3 regions of the Flavobacterium sp. 38-13 genome follow, and region 1 is predicted to be linked to each of the others. Evidence: riboswitches for the same ligand, from Rfam matches in the RefSeq annotation. Region 1 holds a riboswitch; each other region holds the start of a gene.
What was found. Region 1 has a riboswitch for S-adenosylmethionine ahead of BGO88_RS04620 (trans-sulfuration enzyme family protein). Riboswitches for the same ligand answer to the same signal wherever they lie in the genome.

Region 2: linked by a shared signal. The riboswitch ahead of BGO88_RS10790 (homocysteine S-methyltransferase family protein) and the one ahead of BGO88_RS04620 (trans-sulfuration enzyme family protein) in region 1 are both predicted to bind S-adenosylmethionine.
Region 3: linked by a shared signal. The riboswitch ahead of BGO88_RS01245 (Na+/H+ antiporter NhaC family protein) and the one ahead of BGO88_RS04620 (trans-sulfuration enzyme family protein) in region 1 are both predicted to bind S-adenosylmethionine.

The regions. Positions count from the first base shown of each region.
Region 1 covers NZ_MKVG01000007.1:365,755-368,024, forward strand. Annotated here, with positions in the region: gene BGO88_RS04610 (S8 family serine peptidase) at 1-454, opposite strand, end outside; gene BGO88_RS04615 (bleomycin resistance protein) at 458-808, opposite strand; SAM riboswitch class I at 1,003-1,111, shown strand; gene BGO88_RS04620 (trans-sulfuration enzyme family protein) at 1,256-2,270, shown strand, end outside.
Region 2 covers NZ_MKVG01000016.1:51,635-53,904, forward strand. Annotated here, with positions in the region: gene BGO88_RS10790 (homocysteine S-methyltransferase family protein) at 1-827, opposite strand, end outside; SAM riboswitch class I at 990-1,093, opposite strand; gene BGO88_RS10795 (hypothetical protein) at 1,159-1,683, opposite strand; gene BGO88_RS10800 (OsmC family protein) at 1,789-2,211, opposite strand.
Region 3 covers NZ_MKVG01000004.1:48,466-50,735, reverse strand. Annotated here, with positions in the region: gene BGO88_RS01245 (Na+/H+ antiporter NhaC family protein) at 1-915, opposite strand, end outside; SAM-I-IV-variant riboswitch at 972-1,068, opposite strand; gene BGO88_RS01240 (pirin family protein) at 1,219-2,094, opposite strand; gene BGO88_RS01235 (DNA-deoxyinosine glycosylase) at 2,145-2,270, opposite strand, start outside.

The DNA.
Region 1 (2,270 bases):
GGTTGGCCGATGTTCCATATCCGAAACTTACCTGAGTTTCTAAATTTTTATTCCCATTTGCCAATTGCGACTGACGCATGGCACGGCCCGCAGTATTCAAAGTTGGATTGGCAAACTGGATATGGTCGACAAAAGTGAGGATTTCGAGGTTTTGAATGGCTTCTACCGTACCCCTGATATGCAATGCATTCATCCATTTTGATTTGGCCTTGACTGTAATTCCTGCCGAAGCCGTCACCTGATTAATATACGATACGGAAATAGGGACATCCTTTTCGTCTAATGCAATATTCTGTCTTGTTCTTCTGTCAAGTGCCCGCTGCGAAAGCATCTCCAGCGGGTTTGCCATGTAGTGGGCGGCATCGGGCTTATCTGTAAAATAAACCCAGGCATCTTCCTGAGCCACAACCCAGAAACCTGACAACAAGACTATTAAAAAAGTAATTTTTTTCATAAGTTATTGAATTGGCTGTCCAAACTTAAACAAATTACCGCTATCGTCAATAATATAAAATTCCCGCATTCCCCAAGGCTGGTTTTTAAGTGCTATCTTATCTCCAAGAATTTTTTTATACCGTTCAAAAACAGCTTCAATATCATTTACCCGAATGTAGCAGCTTGAATTTTCCGGAACTATTTTTTCATTGCATTTCCAAAGGTGTATTTCATTATCATCCCATAAAAAAATTAAAAGGTCTTCATATTCACCAACTAATTTACCGCCTAAAATTTCCTGATAAAATTGTTTGGATTTTTCAAAGTCTAAAGAAGGTAGCTGGGGAATAATTTGGGTTATTTTTGAATTCAAACCAATATTTTTTAGATATGAATGTCAAATTTACGAAAATGAAATTTTATAAAACACTTTAAAGCTGACTATTTAAAGCCTTTTACATCTAATTCAACACATTGAAAATCAATTAAATATAAAATATTTTATTTTTTATTAGGTTTTTAAAAAATTTATACTCTAAATTTGCAACCAAGTTCTTTAAAAGATTATTCTTATCCAGAAAGACCGAGGGAATTGACCCTATGACGTCTTGGCAACCTGTCCTTTTGAGGATAAGGTGCCACATTCAACCCTTGCTTTGGCAGGGAAAGATAAGCTTAGAAAATAGTACATAATAACTCGAGATATTATTTGCTCTTCTGACTTATCGGAGGAGCATTTTTATTTTATGCCCTTTCCGATATCTGGTTTCGAATATTTTTTTAAAAGCGAAAAAATATTAAATCTTAAAAACGAATCAAGATGAAAGAGCAAACTCAAATTTTAAACTACATTCCGGTTGATAAACTAACAGGTTCCATTTCGGTACCAATTTACCAGACTTCTACTTTTGTTCAGGATGCTCCAGGCGTTCACAAAGGTTTCGACTATGCCAGAAGCAATAATCCTACACGAAAAGTTCTTGAAGACCTGATAGCCAAACTGGAGAACGGAGCCAACGGTTATGCTTTTTCCAGCGGATTAGCTGCGATAGATGCAGTAGTGAAATTACTATCGGCCGGAGACGAAATCATAGCCGTAGACGATATTTACGGAGGTGCTTTCCGCCTATTTACCCATGTGTATGAAAAATTCGGGATACAGGTAACGTATGTTGATGCAACCGATGCAAAGAACGTTGCTGATGCCATCAGTGACAAGACTGCCCTGATATGGATTGAATCTCCGACCAATCCAACATTAAAGATTTCAGATTTGCGTGCCATTGGAAAAATTGCAAAAGAAAACAACATCCTGTTCTGCGTAGACAATACCTTTGCCTCTCCTATCGCTCAAAAACCAATTGATTTTGGTGCCGACTTAATTGTTCACAGTGCTACAAAATATATTTCAGGGCACAGTGACCTAATAGCCGGTCTGGTCATTACTGCTACGGAAGAATTAGGCGCTAAAATTAAATTCATCCAAAATGCTTCCGGTGCTATTTTAGGGCCGTTTGACAGCTGGCTGGTTATTCGCGGTATTGAAACCCTTAATTTAAGAATCAGGCAGCATGCTGAAAATGCACAAAAAATTGCCGAATTCCTGACTACTGAAAAACTGGTCCGTAATGTTTATTATCCGGGCTTGAAAACCCACCGCAATCATGAAATTGCCAAAAGTCAGCAGAAATATTTTGGAGGTGTTGTGACTTTTGATTTGGTTATTGACGATAAGGAACTGGCTTCAAGAATTGTATCGGGAACGAAATTATTCCAATTGGCTGAAAGTCTGGGTGGTGTGAAAAGCCTGTGTTGCCTTCCATGTGAAATGACCC
Region 2 (2,270 bases), on a different contig from region 1:
GCATTGGGCAAACCTGCATTGGGATGTGCCGAAACATTGAATGTGGTATTGTGCGAAAGTCGTTGTAAATAAGGTTTTAACTGGTCTGCTCCTAAAGCACAATTAAATCCTACGCTCAATAGCGGAATGTGAGAAATGGAAATCAGGAATGCTTCTACAGTCTGACCGGAGAGTGTTCTTCCTGAAGCATCTGTTATCGTGCCGGAAACCATGACCGGAATATCTATATTTCTTTCTTCTTTGACTTCTTCGATGGCAAACAGCGCTGCTTTTGCATTCAGGGTATCAAATATGGTTTCTACTAGCAGAATATCGGAACCTCCATCAATCAGGGCTTCGACCTGCTGTTTATAGGCAATGCGCAATTCATCAAAGGTCACGGCACGAAAACCAGGGTCATTTACATCCGGAGACATGCTTGCCGTTCTGTTAGTGGGTCCTATAGAACCCGCCACGAAACGTGGTTTATCCAGATTTTTTGCCGTAAACTCATCTGCTATTTCTCTGGCCAGTCTCGCCGATTCAAAGTTTAGCTCATAAACCAGTTCTTCGAGATGATAGTCAGCCATACCTATAGTCGTTCCCGAAAAAGTATTGGTTTCTACAATATCTGCTCCGGCTTCAAAATATTGACGGTGGACTTCCTGTATTGCTTTTGGCTGGGTTAATGAAAGGAGGTCGTTATTCCCTTTCAGCGGATATGGAAATTCTTTGAATCTTTCACCACGGAAATCTTCTTCCGAAAAATTATACCGCTGGAGCATGGTTCCCATTGCTCCGTCAAGGATGAGAATTCTTTCTTTGATAGCTTTTTGTATGCCTGACATTTTTTACTATTATTAAATTATTCAAGATTCTGATGAATCTAAAAGTCCTAATGTATTTTTCAAAAATCGATGGCATAGAAAAAACAATCCCAGGCCATGAATGGTTGAAAAAAAGTATCGATATGTTGTCAGGAAAAGGGAGAAAAAAAGTAGATTTTTCGTGTGTTATCTATCCAATAATATGGTAGAATGTAGCACCTTCTTTAAAGCTTAAAGGGTTGCTAAGGCTTCATCGGGTCTAATCCCTCCGCCTTTCGTGATAACAATCAATATTTTTAAGAACACTGCAAAGTAATGCAATATGTTTGGTTTTTGCAATAGTTTGCAGAAATTATACCGCTATCCTAAAATTTTGTTTGGCCGCCATCTTTAGGATTTGTTCAAGCAGTTTTGGGGAAAGATGCTTCTCATTTGGGTTTACGAAGACAAAATCTTTTTCCGTTTTTTTAATACTATTGTTTAATGCCATTTTGAAATCTGCCGAAAATGCCTGCACCAATGGATTAGCACTAATGATATCAAAATCATTCTGGAGCAGGTCGAAATAATCAGGAAGGATGTCTTCTGTATTTGAGGTATCGACAGCAATAAGATTTTCGAGTTCGTTTTCCTGAACGAAATTAATTATATCTGCTATTTTGAAAGGAACTGCAAATTGGATAAAATTGGCTTCCCAGGAATTTCTTACTGTTGGTTTTTCAAAGAAGGCTACGGTGGAATTGGTTATTACGGGCAATCTCAAATCAAGATTGTTATTTTCAAGAAGTGATTCCTGATTGGAAAGCACCTCAGTTATGAGGGAACTCCCTGTCTCTTCTATTCCAAAGAGAATGATATTTATTTTTTTAACTGACATGGTTCTGAAGATTTTTGATTAAAAGAACTGCTTTTGACTGGCAATCAAAAGCAGTCTTTCAACAAACAAACAAATAAAACAAACTAAACAAATGCGATTTATGCCTTATGCTGCATAATTATATTCTTTGTATAAAATCAGCTCGACCGGTGTTGAATTGACCAGGTTGTCATAAACCGGACTTTTTTGCTGTACTAATTTTAACCACTTCTGGAGTACCTGAAGCGAAGTATCTGTTGTTGGCTTTAGCACGATTTCGATTTTGCTGAAGCCTACTCTTTCTTCCTGACTTATAACTCCGGTTATTTCTACCTGTAACGACTTTAGGTTGATGCCTAATTCTGCAGCTACCTGCTGGCTCACCGCATTGACACATCCTGCGAATCCTGCAAGGATATATTCGAACGGGCTTGGACCTTCCAGTTCCGGAAATTTTTCATTCCTGCTTATTCTGACATCAGAATTTTGTGTTTTCACTACGAATTGCTCATTATTTCTTGAGTATCCTAATACATTTATTGCTTTCATATTTTTATTTTTTTTTGAGATTTATAATTGAGACTTAAAACAAAAAAGTCCTTTTGGAC
Region 3 (2,270 bases), on a different contig from region 1:
AACTAAAGCGGCCAGTCCACCCGTTAGCATTGATAATAGAAATATATCGGTCATACTTAAAAAGCCTTCATAGTTTTTCTGTAAAAAACTCAGTACAGTGAAATCATTTTGAAAAAAACCGATAATTCCTGCGACCAATATCCCAATCAATAAGGTTATAAAAACATTTAAGCCTGAAACTGCCAAACCGATTACAAGAATATAAGGTACTATTGTAATCAGTTCGTAGCTTTCTTTTTCAATAGTTACCGGACTTATTTCTGAATTAATTCCCAGATAGAAAAGTAATAGTATTGTGATAATAGATGCCGGTAACGCTATAAAGAGATTGACTTTAAATTTATCGCGCATTTCACATCCAAGCGATTGTGTGGCAGCAATTGTGGTATCTGATATAATAGCCAAGTTGTCTCCCAACATTGAACCGCCCAGTAACGATCCGGCAATTAAAGGCATGGAAGCACCGCTTTTGTCTGCCAGGCTAATGGCAATTGGTCCTAAGGCTACTATAGATCCGACAGAAGTTCCTGTGGCAGTTGATAAAAATGAGGCTATTAAAAAGATGCCTAATGGGAAATACTCCGTGTCTATTGTACTGATTCCTAAATTTACAACTGTATCTACAGCTCCCATTGCCTGGGTAACGACAGCAAAAGCTCCGGACAGCAGATAAATAAGGCACATTGTGATGATTTGATTATTTCCACAGCCTTTTATCAGCGTGTCAACTTTTGCCTCAATAGATTCTCTAAAAAGTAAAAAGGCTGTAATTATCCCAAAAGTTACTGCTATTGGAGACGGCAAAGCATAAAAGTCATTGAGTAGGATTCCGGCACCAAGGAATGTAAAAATAAAAACGAAAAAGGGCAATAAGGCTACAATAGAACCTTTAGTTTTAATAAGATGTTTCATCATCGATTGCTTAAAAATTAATAAAGCTCACGACGAAAAGCAAACCGAAAAAAGTGTGGAATGGCAACATTTTTTCCAAAGGATTTGGCTTATCGTTTTAGCACCTTGCTTGTTGTTGCAGGTTGCTATCTCTTTATGAGATTCGTGATAACGGATGCAAATATAGGTCTATTTTTAAATTATATTTACCTTAAGTGTGTTTTTTACAAATATTTAATAATCTTCCGCGCAATTAAATTATCTGTAAAAACAAAGCCTCTCTGTTATCAATTCAACAGAGAGGCTTTTTGGTTTGTTTTATTTGAATTAAACTTCCGGCATGACGACATAGCTGTTATCGTCTTTTACCTTCGGAAATTCTTTTTTTCTCCAACGTTCTTTCGCCGCTTCAATTTTTTCATTGCTGGAAGACACAAAATTCCAATAGATAAATCGCTCTTCAGGAAGCGGTTGGCCACCAAAAAGAATAATATGGGTATCTGGTTTGAGCGTCATGGAACAGGCATTGTCCAATTTTGACACTAACATATTTCCTTTTTCAACATGATTATCACAGGCCTGAACAGCGCCTTCAACGACACAGATTCCAATTTCCCCAAAAAGCTGTCCTTCTGTATGGAGAAGATATTCATCCTGGGTTTTGATTTCGACCATAAACAGATCAGAATGTACCGGAACCGGTGATTCCTTACCGTATCCTTTTCCTGCCACTAATGTAAATTCTGCCGTTTCGTCTTTCCATCGTGGCAGATCGTTCCTGTCAAAATGGTGAAATTCCGGCTCCATATCTTCTTTGTCTTTTGGCAGTGCTACCCATATTTGGTAACCATGCATCATATACTCTTTTCCGTGTCTTAATTCTTCGGGAGTTCTTTCGGTGTGGGTTACACCATTTCCGGCAATCATCCAGTTCACTGAACCAGGAGCTATTTTCTGTACAGTGCCAATACTATCCTTATGCATGACTTCGCCTTCGAGCAAGAAAGTCAATGTTGCCAATCCAATGTGCGGATGCTGGCCTACATCCATATAATGATCCGGTCCCATTTTTGTTGGCCCCATATGGTCAATAAAAATAAATGGCCCTACCATTCTTTTTTTACGGAAAGGTAATAGTCTGCCTACCAGAAAGTCCCCGATATCACGTGGCCTTTCTTCTATGATTAAGTCGATGTTTGACATATTTTGTTTTGTTTATTAAGGATAATTCTAAGGAATCTAATTTACTAAAATTATTTCAGTGCTTCCAAAATAGCTTCCCATTCTTCCAGTTTTTGTAAAAAACTTTTAGAAGCATTGGCACCACTTGGTGATGGTAAAATGGAATACTGCAAATCTTTTTTCCGACCTACATATTT